DNA from 2 places in the Undibacterium sp. RuTC16W genome. Region 1 is predicted to be linked to the other one. Evidence: predicted binding sites of a transcription regulator. Region 1 holds the regulator's gene; the other holds the start of a gene.
The links. Region 1 encodes FliA, which starts transcription of late flagellar genes. Its sites were predicted from a motif close to CTAAAGTTTNNNNNNNNNNNGCCGNTA; they were not measured.
Positions count from the first base shown of each region.

Region 2: a site for FliA is predicted at 2,330-2,356, ahead of ACO0K4_RS18385 (flagellin). Genes of this name have one in related genera too.

Region 1 covers NZ_JBMPPE010000005.1:362,991-372,688, forward strand. The annotation lists gene ACO0K4_RS12380 (flagellar hook assembly protein FlgD) at 1-628, opposite strand, end outside; gene flgC (flagellar basal body rod protein FlgC) at 658-1,062, opposite strand; gene flgB (flagellar basal body rod protein FlgB) at 1,069-1,473, opposite strand; gene flgA (flagellar basal body P-ring formation chaperone FlgA) at 1,656-2,342, shown strand; gene flgM (flagellar biosynthesis anti-sigma factor FlgM) at 2,456-2,764, shown strand; gene ACO0K4_RS12405 (flagella synthesis protein FlgN) at 2,767-3,255, shown strand; gene motD (flagellar motor protein MotD) at 3,284-4,075, opposite strand; gene ACO0K4_RS12415 (flagellar motor protein) at 4,083-4,823, opposite strand; gene ACO0K4_RS12420 (RNA polymerase sigma factor FliA) at 4,805-5,536, opposite strand; gene ACO0K4_RS12425 (MinD/ParA family ATP-binding protein) at 5,545-6,387, opposite strand; gene flhF (flagellar biosynthesis protein FlhF) at 6,380-7,654, opposite strand; gene flhA (flagellar biosynthesis protein FlhA) at 7,651-9,698, opposite strand, start outside.
Region 2 covers NZ_JBMPPE010000012.1:77,807-87,504, forward strand. The annotation lists gene fliD (flagellar filament capping protein FliD) at 1-157, opposite strand, end outside; gene ACO0K4_RS18380 (flagellar protein FlaG) at 272-652, opposite strand; gene ACO0K4_RS18385 (flagellin) at 751-2,238, opposite strand; gene ACO0K4_RS18390 (tetratricopeptide repeat protein) at 2,666-4,870, shown strand; gene rfbF (glucose-1-phosphate cytidylyltransferase) at 4,867-5,637, shown strand; gene rfbG (CDP-glucose 4,6-dehydratase) at 5,601-6,707, shown strand; gene ACO0K4_RS18405 (dTDP-4-dehydrorhamnose 3,5-epimerase family protein) at 6,940-7,503, shown strand; gene ACO0K4_RS18410 (methyltransferase domain-containing protein) at 7,500-8,726, shown strand; gene ACO0K4_RS18415 (acyltransferase) at 8,740-9,228, shown strand; gene ACO0K4_RS18420 (NAD-dependent epimerase/dehydratase family protein) at 9,225-9,698, shown strand, end outside.

The sequences.
Region 1 (9,698 bases):
CATTTGCCACATTCAACTTAACGCCTTGCGCATTCGAGGTAACACTGGAAACCATCCCGAAGCTTAATGCGGTAGCATCAATCGCCTTACCGGCGACGCTGGCGCTGACCTCAATCTGATATTGCCCATCAGCAGCGACGCCACCTTGATCATTCGTGCCGTCCCATGTCAGCGCGTTGATACCACTCTCCATCGCACCAAGACTCAGTTTTTTCACTACGGCACCAGACGCGTCTTTAATCGTGACATCAACTTTGTCTGCGCCTTGAGTAAGCTCAACACCATAGACACCCTTGCTCTGAGAAAGTCCTAATTTATTCCCTGCTGCAACCACACCATGACCGATCATATTGGCTGCTTGCAAATTTTGAGCGGATAGAAAATTGGCATTTAAGGACGTGACAGTTGCGTTCAACTTATCAATCCCCGTTACCGTAGACAATTGCGCTAACTGACTCGTGACCTGAGCGTTATCCATAGGATTTAGAGGATCCTGGTTTTTCATCTGTGTCACCAGCAAAGTCATGAAGCGATCCTGCGCCTCCTGCGTACTCGATTTTGCAGCAGTGCCGCCATTCATCGTGGTAAGCAAGCTTGGGTCAACGGTATTCGTCTGTACGGTAGTCATTTCAATTTTCCTTTAACTTCTGATGAAGATCATTGACCCAGCGTGAGCGTTTTTAACAACATGGCCTTTGCAGCATTCATCGTTTCGACATTGGTCTGGTAAGAACGGGATGCGGAGATCATATTTACCATCTCCTCAACGACATTGACATTTGGCATCGCTACATAGCCCTTTTCGTCCGCTAACGGATGCTTAGGGTCGTATATCAGTTTAGGCGGATTGTTGTCTTCCACAACCTCTTTTACCCTCACCGCCGTGGAGACGGAATCAGCAACGGGCACTGCACTGAAAACAACTTGCTTGGCTTTGTATGGCTGACCATTTGAGCTAGTCACGCTATCCGCATTAGCCAGATTGCTCGACACAACATTAAGCCGTTGCGCTTGTGCACTCATTGCGGAACCAGCCACATTAAAAATATTGAAAAGAGACATAATCTATTACCCCTGAATTGCTGACAGCATATTGCGTATCTGCATATTAAGAATCGTCAAACTCGCCTCGTATCGCAACGCGTTGTCTGTAAATTGATTACGCTCCACATCCATATCGACAGTATTACCGTCAATATTTCCCTGTGCCGTTGTCCGGTAAAGTTGCGCACTACCACCAACCGCTCCTTGCGTGTCGAGATGCTGGGGAGCTGTTTTTGCGAGTTCAGATGGCGTCTGACCAGCATTTCTTTGCAAGACGTTATTCATCGCAGTAGAAAAATCAATATCACGCGCTTTATAATTTGGCGTATCTGCATTGGCAATATTGGAGGCGATCATCTGCTGGCGCTGTCCTCTGATGGACAATGCCGCCTCATGGAATCGCAAATAATCATCGACTTTGCTACTCATCATCCCTCCCTCACCTGCTTCACAACGTGTACGGTAACCAAAACGGTTTTTGATGTTTTGCATCTTATCTCTGCAAAAGCAAGAACAATCATTTGAGAAGAACAGGAAAAAGCCTTCTATTTCCCGATTAGGTAAGGGAGAAATTGACTACACTGCAAAGACACGTTTTCAGTTGAGTTGCGATGAAAAAGCTAATTGTTTTATTGTCACTAAGTCAGTTGATGCCGGCAGTCGCTTTTGCACAGCCGGAGGATCCGCAGCGGATTCGGCAAGCGGCTGAGGATTTCCTTAGGAAACAAAGTGCAGGATTCAGTGGTGAGCCGCAAATTAATGTAGGTGCTGTCGACAATCGACTTCATTTGGCTGCATGCACGAATATTGAACCATTCTTACCTCCAGGTAGCAAACCATGGGGCAAAATTACGATGGGTGTACGTTGTAGCAACCCTGTCGCATGGGTCGTGTACTTATCTGCCAGCATTAAAGTATCAGGCGACTACTATGTCACTTCAGGCAACATAGCCCAAGGACAAACGATCACAGCCAATGATTTGATGAAAATTACCGGGGATTTATCGAATCTACCAACTGGGGCCATCACCAATCCAAATCAGGCAATAGGCAAGTCATTTAACATCTCTGTCACCTCGGGTACCGTAATAAAGAGCGACAGTCTAAAGAGTCCGATGGTGATTCAACAAGGACAGTCAGTGCGTGTCACCAGTACTGGCAAGGGATTTCAGGTAGCAACTGATGGGCAGGCCTTAAGCAATGCTAGCGAGGGACAAGTTGCCAAAGTTAAAATTTTATCAGGACAGGTCGTTAGCGGAATTGCGAAAGCAGGTGGCGTTATTGAAATCACCTATTAATCAGGTAATTTCTCAGCAGCACAATATTTCCGCAAATGAAGTTAAAGTTTAAAATATCGCAGCCGATATACATAATGTAGATGTATAAAAATCCCAACATAGAGGGTGATGCTGTGAAAATTAATGATGCACTAAAGAGTACTACCGGCCTGCCGGCGGGGCCGCAACAGGTTCGCACCGATCAGCAGGCAGAGAAAACAGAAGTATCGTCGACACCCTCTGCCAAGGTACAGATTTCACCTTTGTCGACGCAATTACAAGCCTTACAAAACACACAAGCAAGTAGCGCTGTATTTGAAGCAAAGAAAGTAGAAGAAATTAAGCTGGCCATTTCTGAGGGACGCTTCCAGGTAAATTCGGAAAAAGTTGCAGATGGCTTATTAGAAACTGTCAAAGATTTATTAAACGCAAGAAAAAGATAATCATGAGTCTCGTCAGCGCAAAATTGCCTCAATTAAATCAATCTCTGCAGAATGAATTGTCCGCAATGACATTACTGACTGAGATACTGAAATTGGAGCAAGCTGCGTTGATTGAAGGTCATGTTAATGACCTGAATGAATTCACTAAGCGCAAAGGTCAATGTATTGCCCAAGTTGCAGAATTGGAAAAAATTCGCAGCACGCACCTTGAAGAAATGGGATTTTCAAGTGATTTGGCGGGGATCAATGCATTCCTGGCGCAAGCACCCGCCGAGACAAAGATTGCAGATAACTGGACTCAGCTTCTTGCGATCGCTGAAAAAGCAAAAGAAATTAATCGCACCAATGGTATTCTGATTAACCGCCAGCTAATGCGCAATCAAGGTGCACTCAATGTTCTCCAGCAGAGCAATCCGGCAGGCGCCATGTATGGCCCAAATGGACAGGCAAAAATACAAAACATTACAGGACGCGGTCTGGTGATCGGCTAACAGCTCACTGATAGTCCAACCGAAATATTTATTTCTTCTCAGCATTTGCTGTACTAGCTGAATTCGCTAACGGCACATCAATGATGGGTTCCGGCAAAATAGCTAGGATAGTAACTGTCACTCGCCGGTTCCTTGCTCTTCCCTCCACAGTAGCATTCGATCCTACCGGCAATTTCGGTCCCTGACCGATTGCAGTCATTCTGTTTTCATCGACGCCATTTTCAGTAAATAAACGCACTACCGTACTTGCGCGAACAGCAGACAACTCCCAATTAGACGGAAAGCTGGAATTCTTAATGGGCAAATTATCAGTATGCCCCTCAACCTGAATTGCATGATTATCTACCTTGAGCACCGACGCAATCGCTTTTAATGCCTGATACGAATCGATGTTCAATTTTGCCTCACCCGGCGCGAACAAAACACTCGCATTGATTTCAATAGTGATACCGCGGCTGGTCTGACTGACACTCACTTTACCTTCTCGCACCAAAGGCTCAAGCACGCTCAAAATATCGCGAGCCATACCAGTCATCTGCTCACGTTCTTTATGTAAAGTTTCCAGGTTTTTTTGTTTAACGGGATGGATTGGATCAAGCTTGATCGCCGGCTCCACATCGCTGTTGGCAGAGTGCATCACCATCGCCTGGCCAAATGCGCCTGTCAACGAATTAGATAAGACACGATATTTACCTTCATTCAAAGAAGATATCGCATACATCACGACAAAAAAAGCGAATAACAAAGTAATAAAATCAGCATACGACACCAGCCAGCGATCATGATTGTCACTCTCATCATGATATTTCTTCCTGGTCATGGCGGGTTTATTTTTTGTGGTTGGCAAGACGCTCTTCCACGACCCGGGGGCTATCACCCAAGGCAATGCTGTAAAAAATATCGGATAACATTTCACGTCGCGTTACTTCGCTACTTATGATCTCCTTTAACTTGTTACTGACCGGCAGAAAAAATAAATTCGCCAGCCCTACACCGTAGATCGTTGCGACAAAGGCGACTGCAATCCCGCTACCTAATTTACTCGGGTCGGACAGATTTTCCATCACATGGATCAAGCCAAGAACTGCCCCCAGAATACCGATAGTCGGAGAGTAACCGCCAGCAGCATCCCATATTTTGACAGCCTGACGCTGTTCAATTTCATACAAAGAAATATCGACATCCAAAATTTCTTTTAAACGAACAGGATCAATTCCGTCGATGACTAAGCGCAAACCTTTACTGATGAAAGGATCTTTGCTTGCGCCCATATAACGTTCTAAGCTAAGAAACCCCTCGCGGCGAGCAACAACGCTCCAGATTAGCGCCTCTTGTATCGTTTTTTTACTCGTGTCGATTGGCATGGATACGATCCATTTCAGCATTTTGACGCCACGGATAAACGTAGGCATCCGGCTTTGCAACAGTACCGCCCCAATTGTGCCAATGACGACAATCACGAATGCGGCTGGCTGCACCAATGAGGACAGGCGTCCACCTTCGATTAGCTGCCCGGAGAAAATTCCGGTGATAACTAATATAAGCCCAATTATGCTAGCCCAGTCCACGCTTTCTCCCTTAAAGATGCTCTTAATCGAGCTACTGCCTGGCTGTGTAGTTGTGAAACCCGCGATTCAGATACTCCCATCACCGCGCCAATTTCTTTTAAATTCAATTCTTGTTCGTAGTACAGCCCCATTAAGAGCTTCTCTCTCTCGGGAAGGCTGTCAATTGCAAAGATAACTGCATCACGAAAATCCCCATGCAACAAATCCTCCAGAGGGTCACCCGACTGATCCGTACAATAATGGTCCAGAAAATGTTCTTTGGTATCGGCGTCATGAAAGTCCTCGTAGTAGACCAATTGGTGCCCACCACTTTCACTCAAAACATCCTGATATTCAGCCAGGCTTAATTTCAATTGTTTAGCAACTTCCGTTTCCAACGGAGGCCTGCCTAACTTTTGTTGAAGCGTGTTCATTGCCGTCTCTATCTTACGCATGTTCTGACGGACTCCACGTGGCAACCAGTCACTATTCCTGAGCTCGTCAAGCATCGCGCCGCGTATGCGCTGTACGGCATATGTCTCAAATTGAGCACCATGATTATCTTCATAGCGGTTGACCGCATCGAGCAAACCTATCATACCGGCCTGCACAAGATCGTCCACCTCAACACTGGGGGGTAAGCGCGCCTTTAATTGATAGGCAAGTCGTTTTACCAGAGGAGCATGCTCTGTAAGTAGAGAATTTTTATCTGACTTTCCGCTGGCAGTGTACATAATTTCTTTTAAATTCCGACGCCCACACCCAACTCAGGCAAGCCACGCAGCCCCAATGTGGACTGAGCAGCCGTTGCCAACTGTTCAGCCAATTTGGAGAAGGCAATTGATGCTCCAGCCAACGGAAACGCATCAATTACGGCACGCCCCAGATGAGCAGCTTGTTTCATGTGAGCGTCTTCAGGTACATAACCTACAAAATGTAATGGAACAGCTAAGTAACGGCTCGCCGCCTGAGCCATATTGGCATATACAAGTCGTGCTGATTGTTCAGTTGCTCCAGAGACTAAAATACCGTAAGAACGGCGACCAAGACGGCTATTAACCCGCTTAATCAAACCATACGCATTTTTAATAGTGACGGGATTTGCCGATACTTGTATCACGACATCAGACTCCTCAAACGACGCAAGAGGAAACGCATCATTACTATCGATTTCACTATCGACGATCACTAGGTCAGCAGCATTTGCCGCAACGTCAAAAACCCGTGACAATTTTCGCGAATTTTCTGCTGGCAACCGCGTTGAATTCATCGCATATTTGGATAGCATAGACACCGATAAATTTGATGAAACTATTTTAATCGCCTCCTTCATTGTACGCTGTTGTCGTGCCACATCCAACAGGGTGCTATCGGAATCACTGCCCAACCACGATCCTATACTATGGTTTGAGCAGCGGGCATCAATCATCAAAACTCGTAGCCCTTGCCTGGCAAGCGAAACACCAAGATTGACCAGCATACTGCTCTTCTCATCGTCACGCAAAGCAGACAAAAACGTCAATACGCGCGGTTTTGGCGCCTCAAGCATACGGCGCAATCCTTCTGCCTGGTCAAAACTAGCCAAGAGACACCTCCCGCAAAGCACCGGGATTAATCGCGTTTGCCATTGCAGCATTTGCCATCACCATCGGGAGCTCATCATCCTGCAAACTAAAAGCCGAAGTTTCGCGCTTTAATTTAAACGCACGATCTACCAGATACTGCTTGTTAGCGACATGCAGATCTTCAGGCACACGCTGGCCGCTGGCAACATAATAGACATTCAGCTTCTGGCGCACAGCTATGTCTAGTACACCACCAATCGTTGCGGCTTCATCGAGCTTTGTCAAAATACAACCTGCTAAATCACCTTTACCCTGATAAGCCCTGACGACTTCGCTTAAGGTTTCACCAGTAGAGGTCGCATTCAGACATAAAAGTCGCTTCACATTACTATCAGCGCCTGACAACATCGCAATCTGCTCTGCCACCATTTTGTCACGCTGGCTCACGCCGACCGTATCAATCAACACCGTATGCTTATTCTTGAGTTCAGACAAAGCGATGCGCAAGTCGGACTCGTCTTTAACCGAATGCACCATGACGCCGAGAATTTTGCCGTAAATACGTAATTGTTCGTAGCCGCCAATACGATAACCATCTGTCGTGATCAAGGCCAGTTTAGCCGGGCCATGGCGCATCACGCAACGTGCTGCCAGCTTGGCAGTCGTCGTCGTTTTACCTACACCAGTGGGCCCTATTAATGCATACACGCCGCCTTTTTCCAATATTTCGCTTTCATTTGAAATAGTAGAGAGATTTTTATTCAGTATCGCTTTAATCCAATCCAGACTGCTAACGACGTTATCTGATTCAGGCATTTTTTCGATCAGAAAACGGGACAAACTAGCGCTAAATCCGGTTGCCAGCATTTCCCGTAAAATCTCGGCTTTCTTAGGCTGACGCTTTTGCGTATGTGTCCAGGAGAGTTCTGCCAGTTGTGCTTCCAGCATTCCCCTCATCGACCTGATCTCATTCATGACGGCAGATATCTCACCCGGACTGACCTGCGGAGCCATTTCGCTATCAAAGTGACCAATATTATTCGCGGTATATTGCTGAGGACTGTCATCCGACGTGAAGCGAGGAGTGAACCGGGGAACATCTGGCACCATTACTTTTTTATGTTCTGGCGTCACCAATGAACTTACCACCTCATCGGCCATCACCAATATCTCTACCCGGCCATCAACATTACGATTCGATAAAATCACTGCGTCCGAACCTAACGCATCTCGAACCAGACGAATCGCTTCACGTGAGGTATTTGCCGAAAATTTTCTAACGTTCATAATTGCCCTCCAACGAGGCTGGTAACTCTAATAGTTTTAGTTTCAGGTAGTTCTGCTTGCGATAAGACTTTTAATTGAGGCAAGGTTCTTCTGAGGAAGCGAGACAATAAAGCTCTTAATGGGCCTGGTACCAGTAGCACCGGGGTCAATCCCATTTGTTCCTGATGCTGTGCTGCTGCCTCTGTCTGACTTGCTAAAGTATCAGCGAGGCCGGGTTCAATCCCTGCACCATCGGCGCCATTCGTCTGCAGTGCCTGCATCAGCAGCCGCTCCAGGCGATTGTCCAGGGTCATCACCGTCAACTCATTCGTAGAAGGGAATATTTGCTGGACGATCGCACGACCAAGCGAAATACGAACATAGGTCGTCAATTCATTCGCATCTTGTGTATGCATAGAATGCTCTGACAGCGTTTCGATAATGGTTCGCATATCACGGATATGCACCCCCTCGATGAGCAGGTTTTGTAAGACTTTTTGCAGTATCGCGAGTGGTAATAACTTTGGAACCAATTCCTCCACAAGTTTAGGCGACTCTTTCGCCAAGTGGTCCATAAGCTGCTGCACCTCCTGACGACCAAGTAACTCCGCAGCATGCGATGTAATCAGATGATTTAAATGGGTTGCGATCACGGTGCCAGCATCAACAACGGTATAACCCATCCCTTGCGCCTGTTCGCGCATCGCTGCATCAATCCAGACTGCAGGCAATCCAAACGCTGGATCTGTCGTGACAGCACCGGGTAAATTTCCCGTTACCATTCCAGGATTAATTGCCAGATATTGTCCTGTCAAAGCCTCACCAGTCCCGACCTCGACTCCTTTTAAAGTAATTCTGTAAGCTGATGGTTTCAACTCAAGATTGTCACGAATATGTACAGGGGGCGACAGGAAGCCAACTTCCTGAGCAAATTTTTTACGAATGCCTTTAATACGCCTGAGCAGCTCACCGCCCTGCCCCTTATCGACCAGAGGGATGAGTCGATAACCGACTTCTAATCCTAGGGTATCTACCGGCAAAATATCTTGCCAGGTCGCCTCTTCCATTTCAGGAGCGGTTGCTTGCGGAGGCGCTTGCTCCTCGGCTGTGGCAACAACTTCAGATTTTTTCGTCAATAAATATCCCCCTCCAATCAGCACACTCGCTAGAAGAAGAAATGCTACATGGGGCATACCAGGAATAATTCCCATGCCACCGACGATGCCACCGGTGATGTAGAGTACTTGAGGTTTGGCAAACAACTGGCCAATCAACTGGCCACCGATGTCCTGATCACTGGCAACACGGGATACGACAACACCCGCAGCAGTCGAGATAATTAATGAAGGAATTTGCGCAACCAATCCGTCGCCAATTGCCAGCAAAGTGTAGTTTTTCAATGCCGTTGCAAAGTCCAGATCATGCTGCACCATACCGACGATTAAACCGCCGACAATATTAATAATTGTCACCATGATGCCGGCAACAGCGTCACCACGAACGTATTTAGAGGCACCGTCCATCGCGCCATAAAACTCCGCCTCCTGTGCTACTTCGGTACGGCGACGACGAGCCTCTTGCTCAGCAATCAATCCTGCATTCAGATCTGCATCGATCGCCATTTGCTTACCTGGCATTGCATCCAGCGCAAAACGGGCACCAACCTCGGCAATACGACCGGCACCTTTTGTTACGACGGTAAAGTTAATGATGGTCAAAATCACGAATACGACGATACCAACCGTATAGTTACCGCCAATCAAAAAATGCCCGAATGCTTCAATGACCTTACCGGCCGCATCTGGACCAGTATGACCCTCAGTCAATACCACACGGGTAGAGGCGACATTCAGCGATAAACGTAACATCGTACTAACCAACAGAACCGTTGGAAAAACCATGAAATCGAGCGGTTTTACCGTGTACAGGCTGGTCAATAAAACGATAATTGCCAGAGCAATGTTAAAGCTAAAAAATACGTCCAGAACAAACGCAGGCAGTGGCAATACCATCATCGCCAGCATCATAATAATCAAGACGGGTGCAGCAATCGCCTTATTAGTAA
Region 2 (9,698 bases), on a different contig from region 1:
GTGCGCTGTTGAGCGTGCCGTACGCAGACAGTTTGGCTTGAAAACTAGCCTCTTTTTTTGCTAATGTGGTCAGGGGCTGACTTTCAACCTGCATTAACTTAGTAATGAGGCTGTTGACGTCCAGATTCGAGCCGATGCCTGTAGATTGTATGCCCACTTTATTTCCCCTTTTCAGACCGTACTTTACTAAATTAACGGCAAAAGCAAACTAGACTTTAGAGGGGAATTTACCTGCCAATTTAAAATTTAGGCAAATAGCCTGATATGTCGATTATGCCTGTTGTTTAATCAGGAGGCCTTGCAGCTTATCCAGAGAGCGAGATATTTCCAGCACTTCTTCAGACGGTATCTGACGCAACACTTCCTTGGTTTGCTGGTCAACGACCTTCACTACGACGCGATTGCTGTGCTCTTCAACACTGAACTCCAGATCTTGTGACAAAGACTGTATCGTCTTATTAATATCATTGACTGCCTTGGTCACTTTTTCTATGTTTGTCGCAGAACTGGCTGGCGAAGTTGCCTGAACGGCATCTACGGTTTGCGTTGCTGTAGCTGAGCGCTTATATATTGCCGATGTCTCAGGGGTAGGCGAGCGGTCAGTGATCAGTTGTCCTGATTGAGAAGCACTCCCTATCGATCGGATGTCCATGATCTTTCCCTTCAAGAAAAATACCCCTGATCAAGATTTGATCAGGGGGTATGCTTTACACTTTAAGTATAGACCTTATTTACATAAGCCTGCTGTTGTTAACCACGCAACAGGGCCAGAACACCGTTAGGCAAGGCATTAGCCTGAGCCAAAATCGCCGTACCAGCCTGTTGCAATACCTGACCGCGTGTCAGTGCCGCAGTTTCCTGAGCGAAGTCTGCATCACGGATACGGCTGCGGGATGCTGTCAAGTTTTCAGAGTTAGTCTGTAAGCTTGCAATCGCGGAAGAGAAGCGGTTTTGATACGCACCCAGAGAAGCGCGGGAACTATTGATTGACTGTAACGCCGCATCAATAGTCGTCAACGCGGCGGTGGCCCCGGCAGCAGTACCCAGATTCAGCGAGGATACACCCGCACCGACCGTGACCGAAGCCGAAGTGAAGCCGCCGGTCAGGTTGGCAGCTGTCAAACCAGTACCAGTACCGTTAGCCAGAGTGATACCTGCTGAACTAGTAGAGGTCAGGGATAGTGTCGAGGTGCTGACGTCAGTTGCACCGGTTGCCGATACCGTGATACCCGTGTTGGCAGCAGCAGCAGCAGCATTGGTGCTGGCTGTAATAGTGATGTTACGACCATCCGCAGCAGCCAGTGCAACCGCACCAGTTGTTGTATTGAATGTCGCTGTAACACCGGTTTGAGTGCTGATTGCATTAACAGCTGCTGCTACTTGGGCGCCACGTTGTGCGCCGGAAGTCGAAGCGTTCAAGGCACCCAGATTTACGCCGTTAATAGTAACGTCGCCGGAAGCAATTGCTGTTGCAGATGTGCTTGCCGTACCTGCAATAGTGGTGGAGCCTACCGTTGCTGTAACGCCTGTGCTGCCACTGACCGCATTGATTGCTGCTGCTTTGGCAATACCGCTGCCTGTGGAGTTGGAGAAAGATACGCCGTCAGCAGCGGATGCGCCAACCTGGAAACCGTTGATGGACAGGTCGCCAGCAGCCAGAGCTGTGGTAGTCACTGCACCGGCACCGGCTACTGTAGTAGCGTAGCTGGAAGATGCGCCAACACCCAGAGCGCTTGATTTTGCGCTGGAGATGGACGCGATACTGATTTGGTCGTTTGATGTGCCGTTGGCGCCAACCTGGAAGGCTTGTGCTGTGAAGCTGCCGTCCAGCAGATTGACGCCGTTGAAGTTGGTGCTGCTGGCAACGCGATTGATCTCAGAGATCAACTGACTTGCTTCGTTGTTCAGAGCGGCGCGGTCAGAAACGCTGTTGGAGCTGTTGGCAGATTGCACGGCCAGGTCACGGATACGTTGCAAGTTGGAGCCGATCTGTGACAGCGCGCCCTCAGCGGTTTGCGCTAAAGAGATACCGTCGTTGGCGTTACGTGCTGCCTGATTCAGGCCGCCAATTTGCGAGGAGAGACGTTCGGAGATAGCTAAACCCGCCGCGTCGTCTTTTGCACTGTTAATACGCAAACCGGACGACAAGCGTTGGAGGGATGTATTCAGCGCAGATTGAGAAGTGGTCAAATTGCGTTGCGCATTGAGCGATGCAATATTGGTATTGATGACAGTCATGATGTTACTCCTTACCTAAGTTATTCAATTTGGCGAGTTAGCCTTAAACTTTGGTCTGTCTTGATGACTAGTGGACCGCCGTTGAAATTGGTAACGGACAAGAGCTGGAAAATATTAGCTAGTTACCGTAAATAAATATTTATTTTTTTACTCAAGAAATTTGTCTATTCCCGTTAAACGGCAGTATTTAAAAATACTTAAGGGCTAATTTAGCTAAAAATTACCGTCCTTTTCATCACATGCTTTCATAAAAATTACTTTTAAAATACATAAAAATAAAAAAAGGCCTTTCCAATTAAGGTAAATTTGACATCGTATAAGATCGCATCAAATAAATAATTGTAATATCAGTCAGTAATTGCAACAGTCTGCAATAGACTAGGGCAGACTAGTGAGTAACTAGTGAGTATCCACAGAAAGAATAGCGATGAGTAAAGCGGGTTTTAATCCACGAGAGGCATTGCGTCAGGCGAAGTCTTTTCTTAAGTCGGGCAAACTTGCTGAAGCCAGGTCAACCGGACTTCGGATACTCCAGCATTTCCCGCTTCATCAGGACACGAATTACTTACTTGCCCAGATTAGCTGTGATGAGGGGCAATATCCGCACGCAATACAGTACTTACAGTCTGCATTTGCCAGTTCGGCCAACATGCCTGTGGATAAGCTGGCTTACTACAATGTATTGAATAAATACTTGCTCTCCAGGCAGTATGATTTGCTGGAGGAAGCGAGCCTTTGGTTAACTAAATTCATGCCTCGGGATGGAATTGCCTGGGACTATCTGGGTTTGAGTTTGATTGAGCAGGGGCGTTACGCCGATGCCCATGCCGCTCTCTTAAAAGCGATCGCGCTGCTGCCAAACAATCCCCATGTTTTATGTAATCTCGGTAATGCATTAATTTCTCTGGAACGATGTGCCGAGGCGGTGCCTATTTTGCGCAAAGCGATCAGTTTATCCCCCAATATGGTCGTGGCGCATAACAATCTTGGTAATGCTCTGAGATTTATTGGCAATCCCAAAGGGGCAATCGAGAGTATCGAGACGGCGATTAAACTAGATCCGACGGTTGCCTACCTCTATAACAATATCGGACTGGCTTATCGGGAAAGTGGATTGTGTGCGGTGGCAATTGACAACTACTACAAAGCACTGGAGTTACAGCCTGACCTGATACAGGTCTATCCCAATTTAATCGATGCACTGCGGCAAAATGGTCAGGTGCAGGATGCTATTGATTGTAGTCAGAACGCAATGCAAAAATGCGAGCAATTGCCTGAATTTTGGGGTGGATTTGGTGATGCCTTGAGAGAGGCAAATCATCTCGATGCAGCAATCGAGGCCTACGTCCGTGCTCTTGGGTTTAAGAGCGACACTCAATCTTCATTTAACCGTCGCATTTATACCAATTTGTTGTTTTGTCTAAATTATCATCCAGACCTGAGCGCTGAGCTTATTTATAACGCATACCATGAGTTTGATCTGCGTTTTGGACAGCCACTTAGGAGTACGTGGAAGTCATTTAATCATCTGCGTGACCCGTTAAAGAAACTCAAAATTGGGTATGTCGGGCCTGTTTTTTATAATCAGGTCTGTAAGTATTTTTTAATTCCTTTGCTTGAACATCATGACCGTAATCAGGTAGAAATTTATGCCTATGCCGGAATGCCGTTCGAGGATGACACGACGCAGTATTATAAAAAACTGACAGATCACTGGATTCCCACCCGAGAACTGACGGATGAGCAACTGGCTGACCGTATTCGTGCAGACGAAATCGATGTGTTGATTGATCTGGCGGGGCATACGAACAATAATCGCTTGCCGGTATTTGCCAGAAAGCCTGCGCCGGTCTCTCTGCACTGGTTGGAGTATGGTTATACGACGGGGTTGAGCGCAATTGATTACTATCTGACGGATAAGCCTAGCGTGGCTGGCCAATGTGACCATTTGTTTGCTGAAAAAATCTGGTGTCTTGATGGGCCTGCGTATGTTTATCGTCCTGATGTCCGCAGAGCAGAGCTAAATGAATCGCCTGCCAGCCAAACCGGTATTGTGACCTTTGGCAGTTTGTCCCGCTCGACCAGGATTAATCATCGGGTTGTTAAGTTGTGGGCGACCATTCTTGATGCGATGCCCAATTCGCGCTTGATGATCAATAGTGGTGATTTTAAAGATGTTCAGGTACAAGAGGAGATGGCATCACGGTTCATGCGATATGGCATTGACAGATCGCGTCTTGAGATCGGCTTTAGTACCCCATCATGGGAGGTGTTGAAGCATGTCGATATCGGCCTGGACTGTTTTCCTCATAACTCGGGCACGACCTTGTTGGAAACTTTGTATATGGGAATTCCTTTTGTGACATTGACTGAAAGGCCTTCTGTTGGACGTATCGGTGCCAGTGTGCTGACCGGGATGGGGCGGACGGAATGGATCGCCAGTACTGAAGAAGAATATGCGCAAAAAGCGATTGTTCTGGCGCATGACATTGACGGGCTGGTTCACATGCGCAAAACCATGCGTCAGGAGATGGAAGCCTCCGCTTTGATGGACGAACCAGCTTTTGCGCGCTCGGTTGAAAAAGCCTACCGCATGATGTGGCAGCGTTACTGTGAGGAACCTGAAGTATGAAAGCCGTGATACTTGCAGGCGGCCTCGGCACGCGAATTTCTGAAGAGACTCATTTAAAACCAAAGCCGATGATAGAAATTGGCGGGCATCCTATTCTGTGGCACATCATGAAAAGCTACTCAGCGCATGGCGTCAATGATTTTGTCATTTGCTGTGGCTACAAGGGATATTTAATCAAAGAATATTTTGCCAATTATTTTTTGCATATGTCCGATGTGACCTTTGACTTGCAAAATAATTCGATGGAGGTGCACGAGCGTCATGCTGAGCCTTGGAAAGTCACTCTGGTGGATACCGGAGAGGACACAATGACGGGTGGGCGCCTGAAACGCGTCGCTCGCTACGTACAGGATGACGAGGCATTCTGCTTCACTTATGGTGACGGGGTATCCGATCTGGATATTGCGGCGTCTATTGCTTTTCATCGTGAGCACGGCAAATTGGCGACGGTAACAGCAGTATTGCCGCCCGGACGTTACGGCGCTCTGGAGCGGGATGGTGATCAGGTGGCTGGCTTTATTGAAAAACCAAGAGGTGACGGTGGCTGGATAAATGGAGGCTATTTCGTTTTATCGCCCAAAGTATTGAATTTTATTGCTGGCGATACGACTAGCTGGGAAGCCGATCCTCTCTCAGCCTTGGCGCGGGACCAGCAATTGATGGCCTTTGAGCATGCGGGTTTCTGGCAACCTATGGATACCTTGCGTGAAAAAAATCTGCTGGAAGATTTATGGCAATCGGGAATCGCGCCGTGGCGAATCTGGTAGACGTTGCGGCATTTTCTGCGCCTGAGCCAGAGTTTTGGCGTGGTAAGCGCGTGCTGTTGACCGGGCATACCGGATTCAAAGGTGCATGGCTGGCATTCTGGTTGCATCGCATGGGAGCGCAAGTGACCGGACTGGCATTGACGCCGAATTCCTTGCCTAACCTCTTTGATGCCCTGGCGGTTGCTAGTCTCGTGCGTAGTTATGTAGGTGATATTCGCGATTCTGATCTGGTGCGCAGAGTAGTTAGTGACAGTCAGCCCGAGATTGTTTTGCATCTGGCGGCGCAGGCGCTGGTGCGGGCGAGCTATAAAGATCCGGTCGGAACGTTTGCGACGAATATGATAGGGACGGCGAATATTCTGGACGCCTTGCGTGATCTGGCCAGTGTGCGTGTAGCGTTGATGGTAACGACAGACAAGGTGTACCGGAACCGCGAGTTATTGACACCTTATCCGGAGACTGCAGAGCTAGGCGGACATGACCCGTATAGTGCAAGCAAAGCGGCATCTGAGCTATTGATCGCCAGTTATCGCTCCTCGTTTCTTGCTGCGCAAGGGGTCAGTGTCTGTGTCGCCAGAGCCGGAAATGTGATCGGTGGCGGCGATTGGTCGGAGGATCGTTTGCTGCCCGATGCTGTGCGGGCGTGGCAAAGTGGCGAGGCGTTGCAGATCCGTCGTCCTGACGCAGTGCGTCCCTGGCAGCATGTGCTGGATCCCTTATCTTCGTATCTGGTTCTGGCACAAAAGGCGTATCAATTCACCACCTTGAGTCAGGCATGGAACTTCGGCCCTGATGGCGCTGCAAGTGTCCGTGAGGTGATTAAGCTGGCACGCTCTGCTTATGGATCGGGTGAGGTCGATTTTGCAACACAAGTAACCGGGCCACATGAGGCGGGATTGCTGGCACTGGATGTGACCAAGGCCCGCCAGGAATTAGGTATTCGTCCACGTTGGGACTTGCAGGTCGCTGTGTCTCGCAGCATGCACTGGTACCGTGATTTTCATGAGGGTGTTGCCGCAAGCGAGTTATGTACGCGTGATCTGGATGCGTATTTGTCTGTACGTTCCTGATGGTTTGACGCTTCGTTTTATGCGCAAAATATGTTTTTCGTACATTTGAATTGACATTGATTTTTGTGAGAGATTTTCATATACATCACCCAGTATATTTTTTTTGATCAGTGTTAATAAGCGAATTGCGATGTTGTCATATTTATTTCTGGGGAGTATATGAGTATTGTGCGATATCGCTGGTGCTCTTATGTATAAATAATCGATGAAAATTTAAATTCTGTAAGTATTTATGACACTACGTTTTGATCTGTTATCTACACCTTTAGCTGGTTTGCATTTATTGCAGCGTAAACCGCTGACAGATGCGCGAGGCTATTTGCAGCGGCTGTTTGATGCGGAAGAATTACTGGCATGTGGATGGACGCAGGCAATTGCGCAGGTGAACCATACGCAAACGCTGCACTGTGGCAGTGTGCGTGGTTTGCATCTGCAATTGCCGCCGCAATCAGAGATGAAATTGATCACATGTTTGCGTGGTGAGGTTTGGGACGTCGCGGTTGATCTGAGAAAAAAATCGCCGACTTTTCTACATTGGCATGCCAGCTTGCTGTCAGCCGAGAATAAACGATCCTATTTAATTCCTGCTGGATTTGCTCATGGTTTTCAGGCGCTGACAGACGAGGTTGAGATGATGTATTGCCATAGCGCGCCATATGCGCCATCCTGCGAGATGGGTTTGAATCCATTAGATCAGGCGCTGGCGATTACCTGGCCTTTAGCCATTACTGAAATGTCGGATAAAGATCGTCACTGGCCTATGCTGGAGAGTCAATTTGAGGGAGTCAGCGTATGAAGTGCAGGCATTGCGAACATCCTTTGACACAATCGTTCCTCGATCTTGGGTCAGCTCCGCCATCTAACGCATATTTACGTGACGATGCTTTGCATCAGGCCGAAGTCTGGCTTCCGTTGAAACTGATGGTCTGTGACGCTTGCTGGCTTGTACAAACGCTGGACTTCACGGGGCGCGACAATTTATTTGATGCAGAGTATGCCTATTTCAGTTCATGCTCATCTAGCTGGCTGCGACATGCTGAAAATTTCGCTATCTCGATGCGCCAGGAACTATCTCTGAATTCGCAGAGCAAGGTAGTGGAAGTCGCCGCGAACGACGGCTACTTATTGCAGTACTTTCAGGCTGCAGGTATTCCTTGCTTTGGCGTTGAGCCGACCGCCAGCACGGCCGATGCGGCGCGTGCCAAAGGAATCCGGATTGTTGAGCGTTTTTTTGGTAAAGAGCTCGCATTGGAGCTGGTTGCGCAGGGAGAGGCTGCAGACCTGGCAGTGGCAAATAATGTTTTAGCGCACGTACCGGATATCAACGATTTTGTCGCCGGGTTTGCGCAGATATTGAAACCACATGGTGTCGCCAGTTTTGAGTTTCCCCATTTGGTGAATATGGTGCAGCAAAACCAGTTTGATACGGCTTACCACGAACATTATTCGTATTTATCTTTGCATGCAGTACAGTTGATTTTTTCCAGTAATGGTTTGCAGATCTACGATGTACAGGAATGGCCAACGCACGGAGGCAGCCTGCGAGTGCTTGCTCAGCGCAGCGATGTCCAGACCCGCCCTGTAAGTGCTAGTGTTGCTCAGCTATTAGATAAAGAGCAGGCCATTGGACTGACTAGTAAAGATTTTTATCAGAATGTTCAGATCAGGGCTGAGCAAGCTAAATTCGGGTTGCTGGAATTTTTATTGGACTGCAAGAAGGCAGGTCTTAAGGTCGCAGCTTATGGTGCGGCGGCAAAAGGAAACACGCTGTTAAATTTTTCTGGTGTGCGACCAGATCTACTGCCTTATGTCGTTGATATTAATCCACATAAACAAGGTAAATATTTGCCAGGTAGCCGGATACCTATCGTCAGTTTGGCACATTTGCTAAAAGATCGACCGGACAGAGTACTGATTTTGCCATGGAACTTGCGCGAAGAGATTGTGTTGGACCTGATGCAAATTCGTGAGTGGAATGCCCGTTTCGTTGTGGCGATTCCTGAACTGCATATTTTGTAAAGGTATCCCCGCCATGATAGACATTCATCCAGACGCACGTATTTCCAGATGGACTGATATCGAAGATTCTGTCCGTGGCAGTTGCATTGTGATCGGTGCGTTTTCGAGTATCGACAGTTTCGTGAAGTTTAAACCTGCGGGCGGTAGCGGAGATATCATCATCGGCGAGCGTAGCGTAATTAATTCTGGTTGCGTACTTTATACGGGCAATGGCATACGCATTGGTAATGATGTTGCTGTTGCGGCGAATTGTACGTTTGCTCCGGTTAATCATGCGTATCAGGACAAGCATCGACGTATTAATCAGCAAGGTTTTTCTCCCGGTAAGGGGGGAATCGTGATCGAGGATGATGTGTGGATTGGTGCTAACTGCATCATTCTCGACGGTGCGATTTTGCGTCAGGGTTGCGTTATCGGTGCGGGTTCGGTTGTTCGTACAGAAGTTGCCGCATTTTCGATCAATGTCGGCAATCCTTTACGGCAAGTAGGCGAACGAACATGAGTGGAGCCGCGCATGCGAGCCTGATTGGCGGCCAAGGGTTTATTGGCAGGCATTTACAGGCCTATTTACTAGAGTCTGGCTGGTCTTGCTATGTAGCAGAAAGAGAGGATGCAGCGCTTTATCAGGCTGATCTTGGACATGTATTTTATTGTGCTGGTTTGACGGCAGATTTTCGTCAACGACCTTATGCAACTGTTGAGGCGCATGTGCAATTGCTGGCCTCGATCTTGCAACAGAGTCGATTTACCACGTTGACTTACCTGTCGAGCACCAGGGTATATGCAGGAGCAACTGCAACGGATGAGAATGCGAGCTTGGCGGTACGATCACATGAGCCCGGTGATTTGTATAACTTATCGAAATTGCTGGGAGAAAGTTTGTGTCTGAGTAGTCAGCGACCTGTGCGTGTCGTCAGACTGTCAAACGTTTACGGAGAGAATATGTCCGGGCAAAATTTTTTATCCGAGGTG